Regions from separate parts of the Actinosynnema sp. CS-041913 genome, predicted to be linked through region 1. Evidence: riboswitches for the same ligand, from Rfam matches in the RefSeq annotation. Region 1 holds a riboswitch; each other region holds the start of a gene.
The links. A riboswitch is a leader RNA that binds a small molecule or an ion and turns the genes downstream of it on or off. The one in region 1 is predicted to bind S-adenosylmethionine.
Positions count from the first base shown of each region.

Region 1 (4,266 bases):
TCGCGGTCGCCGCCCCCGCCGTGGAGGGCAAGGCGAACGAGGCCGTGCGCAAGGCGCTGGCCGAGGCGTTCGGCGTGCGCAGGCAGGACGTCCGAGTGGTGCGCGGCGAACGCGGCCGGGACAAGGTCGTGCAGGTCGACCCGGCCCCGCCGGACGCGCGGGAAAGGCTGGCACGCCTGCTGGACGGCTAGCGCCCGCCCGGCCTCCGCGGTCCGATGTGGACGGTCGGTGCCGGGCCGCCGCGACGGGCCGGGCGGCGGTGTGACGATTGCCGGATTAGTCCAAATCGGTGTCACCAGGGAGAATGACCTCCACCGAGTGAACAACAGGAGGTCGAGTGGGTGGTGTGACTGCCGTTCTCGGCATCGGCGCCGCGGTTCTGCTGGTCTCCGTCATCGCGGTGCGGGTGTCGATCAAGCTGGGTCTGCCCTCGCTCCTGTTGTACCTGGGCATCGGCGTGCTGCTCGGCGAAGCGGTGGTCGGCATCCAGTTCGAGGACGCCGACCTGACCCGTTCGCTGGGCACGGCGGCGCTCGTGCTGATCCTCACCGAGGGCGGTCTGACGACCCGCTGGTCGTCGGTGAAACCGGCGCTGGGCCTGGGCATCGCACTGTCCACAGTGTCCGTGGCGGTCAGCATCGGCGTCACCGGCCTGGCGCTGCACCACCTGCTGGGCCTGGACTGGCGCACCGCCCTGCTGTGGGGCGCGGTGCTGTCGTCCACCGACGCGGCGGCGGTGTTCAGCGTGCTGCGCGGGGTCGGGGTGGGCAAGCGGCTGATCGGTCCGCTGGAGCTGGAGTCCGGCATCAACGACGCCCCGGTGTACATCGCGGTCGTGCTGCTCGCCTCGCCCGACCCGGTGACCTGGACCGCGCCGCTGCTGATGGGGTACGAGCTGGTCGCGGGCGCGGCGATCGGCATCGCGCTCGGGTGGCTCGGCGGCGTCGGGCTGCGGCGGGCGGCGCTGCCGTCGACGGGCCTGTACCCGCTGGCCACGGTCGCGGTCTGCCTGCTGGCCTACACGGTGGGCGACCTCGCGCACGCGTCCGGCTTCCTCGCCGTGTACATCGCCGCGCTGGTCCTGGGCAACGCCCGGCTGCCGCACCGGTCGGACACGCTGTCGTTCGCCGAGGGCCTGGGCTGGATCGCGCAGATCGGGCTGTTCGTGCTGCTCGGCCTGTACGCCTCGCCGGGCCGGCTGCTGGAGGCGCTGGTGCCGGCGCTGGTGGCGGGCGCGGTGCTGGTGCTGCTCGCCCGGCCGCTGTCGGTGGTGGTCGCCGCGCTGCCGTTCCGCGTGCCGTGGCGCGAGCAGGTGTTCATCTCGTGGTCGGGGCTGCGCGGCGCGGTGCCGATCGTGTTCGCCCTCATCCCGCTCATCCAGCAGGTGCCCGGCGCGCAGCAGCTCGTGGACGCGGTGTTCGTGCTGGTCATCGTGCTGACCGTGGTGCAGGGCACCTCATTGCCGTGGCTGGCCCGGTGGCTGAAGCTGGTGCGGTCGGGGGAGGCCACGGAGGTCGAGGTCGACTCCTCGGCGCTGGACGAGCTGGGCGCGGAGCTGCTCCAGGTCCGCATCCAGGGCGGGTCCAAGCTGCACGGGGTGTACCTGTCCGAGCTGCGGCTGCCGCCGGGGGCGTCGGTGAGCCTCGTGGTGCGCGCCGACCAGGGGTTCACGCCGGAGCCGACCACCCGGTTGCAGGAGCACGACCAGTTGCTGGTGGTGTGCACCGAGACCGCCCGGACGGCGACCGAGCGCCGCATCCGCGCGGTCGACCGGGCCGGGCGGTTCGCGCGTTGGAAGGGCGATGCCGGGCTGCCGTGATCCGAGCGGCCGGGCCGGGCGGTTCGCGCTGAAGGGCGATGCCGGGCTGCCGTGACGCTCCCAGAATGTGAACGCCGCTCGACCCGGCGGCCGGATGTCGGCTAGCGTCGGCGGCGAGGTCATGAGTGCCAGCGCGAAGCTCGGGCTAGCTGGCCGGCAACCCTCCTACCGCGGTGGGGTGCCCCCGATGAGGACCTGGCCTGGCGCGCAGGGCGTCGGGCAAGCGCGGGCCTCCCATGCCACGGAGTCCGCCGGACCCGTCGGAGGGTTGCCGTGACTGTCGCAGTTCCCGGATCGATCGCCGCTCTGCCCCGTGTCGTCGGCGCCGCGCTGCGCGTGCCGCTGGTCACCGGGGAGCGCGTCGAGTACGCGAACCTCGACCACGCCGCCAGCGCGCCCTGCCTGGAGCAGGTGCGGGACGCCGTGAACGAGCTGCTGCCCTGGTACGCGAGCGTGCACCGGGGCGCGGGCTTCGCGTCCCGGGTGTCCACCCGCGTCTACGAGCAGGCGCGTGACTCGGTGCGCCGGTTCCTCGGCGCGCGGCCGAGTGACACCGTGGTGTTCACCCGCAACACGACCGACTCGCTGAACCTGCTGGCCCGCAGCCTGCCGCGGCGCACGTCCGTGGTGTTGTTCGACACCGAGCACCACGCCGCGCTGCTGCCGTGGCGCGGGCCGAACGTGCGGCGGCTGCGCACGCCCGCGACGCCCGCCGCGGCGGTGCTGGAGCTGGACCGCGCGCTGCGCGCCACGCCGGAGGGCCCTCGGCTGGTCGTGGTGACCGGCGCGTCGAACGTGACCGGCGAGGTGTGGCCGGTGGCGGAGCTGGCGGCGGTGGCCCGGCGGCACGGCGCGCGGATCGCGCTGGACGCGGCCCAGCTCGCCCCGCACCGGCCGGTGGACCTGCGGGCGCTGGACGTGGACTACGCGGTGCTGTCCGGGCACAAGGTCTACGCCCCGTTCGGGGCCGGTGTGCTGGTGGGGCGGGCGGACTGGTTGCAGGCCGCCGACCCGTACCTGGTCGGCGGCGGCGCGACGGCACGGGTCACCGACCACGGCGACCGGCTGGGCGTGGCGTGGTCGGCGGTGCCCGAGCGGCACGAGGCCGGGTCGCCGAACGTGGTGGGCGTGCACGCCCTCGCGGTGGCGTGCGACGTGCTGGGGCGGCACTGGGAGCAGACCGTCGCGCACGAGCGGGAGCTGCTGTCCCGGCTCCGGGCCGGCCTCGCGACCGTTCCCGGTGTGCGGGAGCTGGCGTTGTTCGGCTCCGCGCACGACCGGGTGGGCGTGGTGAGCTTCGTGGTCGGCGGCCAGGACGCCGGGTTCCTGGCGGCGGCGCTGTCCGCCGAGCACGGCATCGGGGTGCGGGACGGGGCGTTCTGCGCGCACGTGGCCGTGCACCGGCTCGCCGAAGGCGACCGGGCGCTGCGCGCGTCGCTGGGGCTGGGCACGACGGTCGGGCACGTGGACCGGCTCGTGGCGGCTCTGCGGTCGCTCGTGGTCGAGGGTCCGCGGTCGGATTACCGGATCGTCGACGGCCGCTGGGAGCCGGTGGACGACGACCGGGCGCTCCCGCCGTTCCTGCGCTGACGCGATGCTGGACAATGGCCCGGTGAGCACAGAGTCCAACACCGGGCCGAACAGCGAGTCGGGCGTCGAGCCGGACGTCCCGACCGACGCCGGAGCCGGGCAGCCGCTGCCGAAGCGCCGGGTGGCGCTGCTGGCGGTGATCGCGCCGGTGGTGTTGGCGCTGGACCTGGTGACCAAGATCGTCGCCGTGGCGACGCTGGAGGGCGAGGAGCCGGTCGAGCTGTTCGGCGGCCTCGTGTACCTGTCGTTCCTGCGCAACTCGGGCGCGGCGTTCGGCCTGGCGTCGGGCTGGACGGTGATCCTCGCGCTGGTCGCGTGCGGCGTGGTCGGGTTCATCCTGTGGATCGCCCGCAAGCTCCGGTCGGTCGGCTGGGCCATCGGCCTGGGCCTGGTGCTGGGCGGCGCGCTGGGCAACCTGGTGGACCGGCTGTTCCGCGGTCCCGGACCGCTGCGCGGGCACGTCGTGGACTTCATCTCGGTCGTCGAGCCCTACGGCGCGTTCTTCCCGGCGTTCAACATCGCCGACTCCGCGATCTGCGTCGGCGGCGGGGTGATCGTGCTGATGGCGATCCTCCAGCGCGACTACGACGGCACGCGGGTGGACAAGAAGTCCGCGGGGAAGGGCGCATGAGCGGCTACCGGACGCTGCCCGTGCCCGACGGCCTGGACGGGATGCGGGTGGACGCCGGGCTCGCGAAGCTGCTCGGCCTGTCCCGGACGGTGGTGGCGTCGCTCACCGAGTCCGGCGCGGTCGTGCTGGACGGGCAGCCCGCGGGCAAGTCCGACCGGCTGGTGGCCGGGTCGCGGCTGGAGGTGACGCTGCCCGAGCCGGAACGGCCCGTGCAGGTGCAGGCGAT
Region 1 covers NZ_CP192037.1:7,355,482-7,359,747, reverse strand. The annotation lists gene ACQPZF_RS32955 (DUF167 domain-containing protein) at 1-191, shown strand, start outside; gene ACQPZF_RS32950 (potassium/proton antiporter) at 338-1,819, shown strand; SAM riboswitch class IV at 1,937-2,051, shown strand; gene ACQPZF_RS32945 (aminotransferase class V-fold PLP-dependent enzyme) at 2,093-3,409, shown strand; gene lspA (signal peptidase II) at 3,414-4,040, shown strand; gene ACQPZF_RS32935 (RluA family pseudouridine synthase) at 4,037-4,266, shown strand, end outside.

Region 2 (4,266 bases), 2.7 Mb from region 1:
CGATCACGCTGTACGACGGCGGCAACGAGCCCAAGCAGCTCCAGACGACCGCCGTGACGGTGGACGAGCTGATGAAGGCGCAGAACCTCGCGCTGGGGCCGGACGACAAGCTCGAAACGGCCGCGGACCTGCGCATCACTAACGGCGCCGAGGTCCACATCAGCCGTACGGGCGTGTCCGTGATCAACGCGACGGAGGCCGTCGAGCCGCCCGTCGAGGAGATCCGGGACGACTCGATGATGAAGGGCCAGAAAGAGGTCGTCGAGGCGGGCGAGCCCGGCGAGCAGATCGTCACCTACCGCGTGACCATCAAGAACGGCAAGGAGACCGACCGCGAGAAGCTGGGCGCGAAGGTCACCAAGGAGCCGAAGGCCAAGAAGGTCAAGGTCGGCACCAAGCTCCCGCCCGATGGCGAGGTGTGGGACCGGCTGGCGCACTGCGAGGCGACCGGCAACTGGGCCATCAACACCGGCAACGGCTACTACGGCGGGCTCCAGTTCAACAAGGGCACCTGGGACGCCTATGGCGGCGCGCAGTACGCCGCCTACCCGCACCAGGCGACTCGTGAACAGCAGATCGCGGTGGCCACGAAGCTCCGCGACGCCCGCGGCGGCTACTCCGCATGGCCCCACTGCCAGCAAAAACTAGGCCTGCCGTAACTTCTCACTGTGACTGAAGCTTCGTCGTCGGCCGGGCCTGGGAGTGCGCTCCTGGGCCCGGCCGATGTCCGTCGGCTGGCCGCCGAGTTGGATATCCGCCCCACCAAGAAGTTGGGGCAGAACTTCGTGCACGACCCCAACACGGTGCGCAAGATCGTGTCCGCAGCAGACTTGACGCCCGACGACGTGGTGCTGGAGGTCGGACCGGGCCTCGGATCGCTCACCCTGGCGCTGCTGCCGTCGTGTCGGGAGCTGGTGGCCGTCGAGATCGACCCGGTGCTGGCGGGGAAGTTGCCGCGGACCGTCGGGGAGCGTGCGCCGGACCTCGTGTCCCGGCTGACCGTGGTCGAAGCCGACGCGATGCGCGTCACGGCCGACCGGTTCCCGACGCCGCCGACCGCGTTGGTCGCGAACCTCCCGTACAACGTGGCCGTGCCGGTGGTGCTGCACCTGCTGGCCGAGCTGCCGTCGCTGCGCACCGGCCTGGTGATGGTGCAGTCCGAGGTGGCGGACCGGATGGCCGCCGGGCCGGGCAGCAAGGTCTACGGGGTGCCGAGCGTGAAGCTCGCCTGGTACGCCGACGCCCGCCGGGCCGGGCCGGTGTCCCGGTCGGTGTTCTGGCCGGTGCCGAACGTGGACTCCGCGCTGGTCGCGTTCACCCGCCACGCGCCGCTGTCCACAGTGGACCGGAAGGTGCTGTTCTCCTTGGTGGACGCGGCTTTCGCGCAGCGCCGCAAGACCTTGCGCGGCGCGCTGGCCGGGTGGGCCGGCTCGGCCGCGGCGGCGGAGCGGCTGTTGGTGCAGGCAGGGGTGGATCCGGGCGCTCGGGGGGAGCAACTGGGCGTCGGAGAATTCGTCCGGATAGCTGAGGCTTCCTCGCCGTAACGGCCGATGATCTTTCGGCCGAAAGTGTGATTTGACGAACGATCCTTATGCGGGCTTGCGTTCAAGCCGGTGCGTCAGGTGTACTCGTGCTGCCATCCCGAGCGGCCGAGAGACCTGGCTCTACGACGCCGCAGCAACCACCTCCCCATGGAGGCAGGTGCTTCAGCCAGGATCGATGGAGGATCACGTGCCCAGGATGCTGCTCACACGCAGGCGAGTCGTCGACCACGGCCGCCGCACCGTATCGGGCTGTCGCAGCTAACGCTCGCCTAGGCGCATCTTCGAGTCCTCGCCGTCCTCTCGGACACCTTTCTTGAGCTGGCTTTCGGACGCGCACGCCATGAGCGTGCGCTGCCGCGTGCAGTCGTGGAGCGAAACGTGATCACTGTTGAGAACCTCACCAAGACCTTTCCCGGGAGTACCGGTCAGGTTCGCGCGCTGGACGGCGTGAACCTGGACGTCGCCGCGGGCACCGTCCTCGGCGTCGTCGGCCCCAGCGGGGCGGGCAAGTCCACGCTGGCCCGGTGCGTGGCCCTCTTGGAGCGGCCCGACAGCGGCGCGATCCGGGTCGACGGCACCGACCTGGTGTCCCTCGGCGGTCCCGCGCTGCGGGCTGCCCGCCGGCAGATCGGCGTTGTCCCGCAAGGGGATTCGCTGCTGCGCCAGCGCACCGCCGCGGGCAACGTGGCGCTGCCGCTGGAGTCGGCGGGCGTGCCCGGACCGCAGCGGCGCACCCGCGTGGCCGAGCTGCTCGACCTGGTCGGCCTGACCGACAAGGCCGGCTCGTACCCCGACCAGTTGTCCGGCGGCCAGCGCCAGCGGATCGCCGTGGCGCGGGCCCTCGCGGCCAGCCCGTCCGTGCTGCTGGCCGACGAGCCGACCTCCGCCCTGGACCCCGACACGACCGGCTCGGTGCTCACCGTGCTGGACCGCGCGCGGGCCGAGCTGGGGGTGACGGTGCTCGTGGTCACGCACGACATGGGCGTGGTCCGGAAGATCTGCGACGACGTGGCGGTGCTGGACGGCGGGCGCGTGGTCGAGCACGGCAAGGTGCTGGACCTGGTCGCCGACGCGTCCTCGCGCACGGCCGCCTCGCTGCTGCCCGCCGTGGACCAGAACCCGGCGGTGGACGCCTCGTTCGACCGGGTCGCCGACGTGGTGCTGGTCGGGTTCGCCGCGGTCGGCGCGCTGCTGCCGGAGGCGACCAGCCGGTTCGGCGTGGAACTCAACCTGTTGGGCGGCGGTTTGACGCGACTCGGCGAGACCCCGGTGGCGCGGTTCCGCGTCGGGTTGACCGGCGAGCGCGCGGATTCGGCGTTGGAGTGGATCTCGGAGGCGGGTGGCGCGGTGCGCCGGACGCCTGCGGGTCCTCAAGGAGTAGCTGCGTGAGGTCTGCCACACCCTGGTCCATCGTGTTCGAGGACTTGCTGGTCTCCACCGGCCAGACCTTGTACATGGTGGGCGTCTCCACCCTGATCGCTGTGCTGCTCGGCATTCCCCTCGGCGTCTGGCTGCAGCTCACCGCACCCGGTGGGCTGCGGCCCAGGCCCGTGGCGCACAAACTGCTCGGTTTCGTGGTCGACCTCGGCCGTTCCATGCCGTTCCTGGTCCTGCTGGTCGTGCTGACCGCGCTGACCAGGCTGCTGCTCGGCACGAGCACCGGACCGACCGCGGCCATCGTGCCGCTGGCGGTCGGCGCCATCCCGTTCGTCGGCAGGCTCGTGCAGAACGTCCTGTCGGAAGTGCACGTCTCCGTGGTCGAGGCGGCGGTCACCACCGGCGCCTCCACGGTGCGCATCGTGCGCAGCGTCCTGCTCCGCGAGTCGCTGCCCGCGTTGGTCAACGCGATCGGCGTCACCGCGATCGCCCTGCTCGGGTACTCCGCCATGGCGGGCGTGGTGGGCGGCGGCGGCCTCGGCGACCTGGCCGTGCGGATGGGCTACCAGCGCTTCAACGACCGCTACCTGTGGGCCACGGTCGTCGCCCTGGCGGTCATCGCGACGTTGATCCAATTCATCTCGAACCGTGTCGCGCGCGGCGTGGACCGCCGTCGGCACGCCTCTGTGTGACCTCGTTCTCTATTAAGGAAATCCCATGCGTATTCGTGCTGCCCTCGTCGCCGTGCTGCTGACCGCGGTCGGCTGCGGAAGCGGCCAGACCGGGGGCGCCGCGTCGGACCCGAACGCGGCCCTCAAGGTGGGCGTCAGCCCCGTCCCGCACGCCCAGGTGCTGAAGTACGTGGCGGAGAACCTCGCCGCGGAGAAGGGCCTGAAGATCGAGGTCGTGGAGTTCACCGACTACGTCCAGCCGAACACCGCGCTGGTGGACGGCTCGCTCGATGCGAACTACTTCCAGACCGTGCCGTACCTGGAGACGTTCAAGGCGGAGAGCGGCGCGACGCTGGAGTGGATCGGCCCGGTCCACCTGGAGCCGCTGGGCGTGTACTCGAACAAGCACAAGAAGCTGACCGACCTGCCGTCCGGCGCGAAGGTCGCGGTGGCGAACGACGCGACGAACGAGGCCCGCGGCCTGCGCCTGCTGCAGGAGAACGGGCTGATCAAGCTCAAGGCCGGCGCGGAGCAGACCGCGACGATCCGGGACATCGCGGAGAACCCGAAGAACCTGGAGTTCGTGGAGTTGGAGGCGGCTCAGCTACCCCGGTCGCTGGAGGACACCGACGCGGCCGTGGTGAACGGCAACTACGCCATCGACGCCGGTCTGA
Region 2 covers NZ_CP192037.1:760,107-764,372, forward strand. The annotation lists gene ACQPZF_RS03795 (transglycosylase family protein) at 1-659, shown strand, start outside; gene rsmA (16S rRNA (adenine(1518)-N(6)/adenine(1519)-N(6))-dimethyltransferase RsmA) at 669-1,544, shown strand; SAM riboswitch class I at 1,634-1,726, shown strand; gene ACQPZF_RS03805 (methionine ABC transporter ATP-binding protein) at 1,923-2,933, shown strand; gene ACQPZF_RS03810 (methionine ABC transporter permease) at 2,930-3,613, shown strand; gene ACQPZF_RS03815 (MetQ/NlpA family ABC transporter substrate-binding protein) at 3,639-4,266, shown strand, end outside.
Region 2: another riboswitch for S-adenosylmethionine. It lies ahead of ACQPZF_RS03805 (methionine ABC transporter ATP-binding protein); the one in region 1 lies ahead of ACQPZF_RS32945 (aminotransferase class V-fold PLP-dependent enzyme).

Region 3 (4,266 bases), 3.5 Mb from region 1:
ACCACGGGTCGCGCTCTTCGTCGCCGGCGTTTTTCGCGGCGGTGCGGCCACGAGTCGCGCTGGTGAGCGTCGGGGCGGGCAACCGCTATGGCCACCCCAGCGGGGTGCTGGTCGACGCCTTGGCGAGCCAGGGCGTGCTGGTGCTGCGCACAGATCGGGACGGTGACACCGCCGTCTTACCAGGTCCGGAGGGGCCTCGGGTCGTCCGTCGGGGCGATCCGCTGAAGAACAGCCGTTGAACACACCGAAAGGGAGAGAACCAATGAGCAACGACGACACGTGGATCCGACTGCACACCGGCTGGGCGCCGCGCGAGGTGGGTTGGGCGTTGTGGCAGCCCGGCTACGTCGCCCATCCCTGGCCGCGCGACGAACTGCGGCCCGCGTTCACCTTCTACCTCTGCCAGGACATCAGTGCGGGCGGACGGGCGATCGTGGCGCGGGCGACGGTCACGAACTACGTCCGCACCATGGAGGTGAAGTCGCCCGAGGAGGCTTATCAGCAGATCGCCGACACCTTGTTCGACGACGACCTGACCATCCCGCCGGAAGACTGGCGCGCCAATCGGTACAACGGGCACAAGTCCGCCGCGCCGTGGCCACAACAGCTCACGGCCTGGCGGGCCGAGACCGAGGAGGTCGGTCCCTATGTGCTGCCCGAGCTGAACTCGTTCCCGCGCAGTGGTTGGTTGCGCTCGTCCCGCATCGCCTTGTGATCACTGCCCATCCGCGTGATCACCGCGGAGCCTCGTGAGCGTGCCGGCCGGGTGACCGGCTCACCCGCCAACGGCCTTCGGCAGGCGGTCGTGGCGGATGAGCCGGTCGTGGGCCCCGGTCAGTCCTTGAGGGCGTTCAACACGGCCTCGGCGGACGGCGGCACGTTGGCGCGGGGGCCGACGCGGTCGCCTAGGGCGTCGAGGGTCTTGAGGCCGTCACCGGTGATCAGCAGCACGGTCTCGGCGTCGGGGTCCAACTGGCCGGTCTCGATGAGCTTCTTCGCCGTCGCCACGGTGACGCCGCCGGCGGTCTCGGCGAAGATGCCCTCGGTGCGGGCGAGCAGGCGGATGCCTTCGACGACTTCCTCGTCGGTGACGTCCTCGATCGCGCCGCCGGTGCGGCGGACGGCGTCGAGCACGTAGGGGCCGTCGGCGGGGGCGCCGATCGCCAGCGAGCGGGCGATCGTGTCGGGGCGGACCGGGGAGACCACGTCGTGGCCTTCCTTGAACGCCGCCGACACCGGGGAGCAGCCGGTGGCCTGGGCGCCGAACACCTTGTACGGGGTGGCGTCGACCAGGCCGAGTTCGCCGAACTCGCGGAAGGCCTTGTCGACCTTGGTCAGTTGCGAGCCGGACGCGATGGGCACCACGATCTGGTCGGGCAGCCGCCAGCCCAGTTGCTCGGCCACCTCGTAGCCCAGGGTCTTGGAGCCCTCGGCGTAGTAGGGGCGGACGTTGACGTTGACGAACGCCCAGTCCTCGTGTTCGGCGGCCAGCTCCTGTGCCAGGCGGTTCACGTCGTCGTAGTTGCCGTCGACGGTGATCAGGTTGCCGCCGTAGACGGCGGTCATGAGGATCTTGGCCTGTTCGAGGGAGGAGGGGACCAGCACGACCGACTGCCAGCCCGCGCGGGCCGCCGCAGCGGCGACGGCGTTGGCGAGGTTGCCGGTGGAGGGGCACGCGAGGACCTTGAAGCCCAGCTCGCGGGCTGCCGCGAGGGCGACGCCGACGACGCGGTCCTTGAACGAGTGGGTGGGGTTGCCGGTGTCGTCCTTGACCCAGACCTTGCGCACGCCCAGTGCCTTGGCGAGGCGGTCGGCCTCGACGAGGCGGGTGTGGCCGGGGTTGGTGTTGGGGTGCGACTCGACGTTCGAGGGCACCGGGAGCAGGCCGCGGTAGCGCCAGATCGACCGGGGGCCCGCCTCGATGTCCTCGCGGCGGACGCGGCCGAAGTCGTAGGCGACTTCCAGCGGCCCGAAACACTCGAGACAGGCGTATTCCGGGGCGAGTGGGGTCTCGTGGCCGCACTCACGACACGACAGGGCGCGAGCCGGACCGAGGTTGAAGGAGGTGGTGGCCGAGGGCGCACTCACAGCAGTCATCGCGAGGTATCTCCTCATCTTTCCCGCGTCGCGGGTCGGAATTGGCACCATGGTCGCCAGCGGATGCTGTGCGACAGGTTGCCGGGGCTTCTTCGGGCCGATCCCTCTGCCCCTCTGGATGAGCGGTATTCGGTTGTGACTCGAACTTACGGCACGATCTCGACCCGCAGCCAGATGCGTCCACCATCCGGACGCTGTCGGCGGCGTGGGAGGATCGGTGTCGTGAGCGCGTCCGCAGTCACTCCAGACTCCGTACAACTGGTCGTCGGCGAGGAGGAGTTGCTGGTCGAGCGCGCTGTGCGCAGGGCGCTGGACGTGGCTCGCGAAGCCGATTCGCAGGCCGACCTGACTCGGGTCAAAGTGACTGACCTCACCCCGCCTGAGCTGGCCGAACTGGTGAGCCCGTCGCTGTTCGCCGAGGGGCGGGTGGTCGCTCTGGAGGCGGCGCAGGACATCGGCAAGGAGATCGCCGAGGCCGTCATCGCCTATGCCAAGGCGCCTGCCGACGGGGTGACGCTCGTCGTCATCCACAGCGGTGGCGGGCGGAGCAAAGCGGCCAAGGAACTTCCTACGGCATTGCGCAAGGCGGGGGCCTCGGTGATCGAGTGCCCGAAGCTGACGAAGCAGGCGGACCGTGAGGCGTTCGTCCGCAACGAGATCCGCTCGGCGGGCGGCAAGGCCGACGCGGAGGCGGTGGGTGCGCTGATCGAGGCGGTCGGGTCGGACCTGAGGGAACTCGCGGCGGCGGCGTCCCAACTGGTCTCCGACACGGGTGGCAAGGTCGACGCGGACGCTGTCCACCGCTACCACCGCGGGCGGGCCGAGGTGACCGGCTTCGCGGTGGCCGAGAAGGCGGTGATGGGCGACCGGGCCGGGGCGTTGGAGGCGTTGCGCTGGGCGCTTCAGCTCGGCGTGCCGCACGTGCTGGTGGCGGACGCGCTGGCCGACGCGGTGCGGACCATCGCACGGGTGTCGGCGGTGGGGCGGGGCGACCCGTTCAAGCTGGCCGGCGAACTCGGCATGCCGCCGTGGAAGGTGAAGAAGGCGCAGGGGCAGGCCCGGGGCTGGGAGGGCGATGGCCTGGCGGCGGTGATGTCCGTGGTCGCGGATCTGAACGCCGACGTCAAGGGTGCCGCGGCGGACTCCGGCTACGCGTTGGAGCGGGCGGTTTTGAAGATCGTCGCTGCTCACGGTCGTCGCTGACGTTCCGTCGCGACGTTTGTCGTTCGCGCTCGCGGTCTGTGTTGGGGCGCTGCCCGAATGGGTCGGCGTCCGAAAAAGGTTGGCGTCCGAGCGCGACAACGCTCAGGGGCGACGGTGCCTGAACGCGACAGCGCCGCCCCCTCGGGTGAGGGAGCGGCGCTGTCGGAAGTCCAGACTCAGATCTGGTTGGCGCGCCTGGCCAGCGCCGACTTCTTGTTGGCGGCCTGGTTGGCGTGGATCACGCCCTTGGTGACCGCCTTGTCGAGCTTGCGGGAGGCCTCGCGGGCGAGGGCGGTGGCCTTTTCCTTGTCGCCGGCCTCGGCGGCCTCACGGAACTTGCGGATGGCGGTCTTGAGGGACGACTTGACGGCCTTGTTGCGCAGGCGCGCCTTCTCGTTCGTCTTGATCCGCTTCAACTGGGACTTGATGTTCGCCACGCGAAAGCCACCTTTTCCTTGGTCTCGGAGTCGTACCGCGCTGTGTGACCGGCCCCACCTGACGGTGGGTTTCCTCCATAGCGGAATGCCGCGCGGGTACGGCAGAGAAGGGTATCAGGGCGGCTCATCCGACCGTGAACCCGGTGCTCACGCTCGCCCGCCGCCGGCTCGTGACAGAGCCTTGTGCGGTCGCGTCGGCGTGGTGAACGTCGCGTTAAACAGTACGCGTGTCCGATTAAGCTGAACGGGTGATGACCGCTCTCGACTGGCCGGGCTTCGGCCAGGTCACCCTCGCCGGCCTGCTGTTCCTCTGCCTCGCCGCCGCGCTCGCCGGAGCGGTTGACGCCGTGGTGGGTGGGGGAGGGTTGATCCAGTTGCCCGCGTTGCTCCTCGTCGGGCCCGGTGGGCAGCCGTTGTACGCGCTGGCCACCAACAAGGTGGCGTCGGTGATCGGCACGGCCTCCGCGGTCACCACCTACGCGCGGCAGACCAAGATCGACTGGCCGGCAGCGCTGCCGATGGCCTTCGC
Region 3 covers NZ_CP192037.1:1,591,171-1,595,436, forward strand. The annotation lists gene ACQPZF_RS07800 (DNA internalization-related competence protein ComEC/Rec2) at 1-239, shown strand, start outside; gene ACQPZF_RS07805 (hypothetical protein) at 263-715, shown strand; gene thrC (threonine synthase) at 835-2,097, opposite strand; SAM riboswitch class I at 2,109-2,222, opposite strand; gene holA (DNA polymerase III subunit delta) at 2,320-3,300, shown strand; gene rpsT (30S ribosomal protein S20) at 3,477-3,737, opposite strand; gene ACQPZF_RS07825 (sulfite exporter TauE/SafE family protein) at 3,989-4,266, shown strand, end outside.
Region 3: another riboswitch for S-adenosylmethionine. It lies ahead of thrC (threonine synthase); the one in region 1 lies ahead of ACQPZF_RS32945 (aminotransferase class V-fold PLP-dependent enzyme).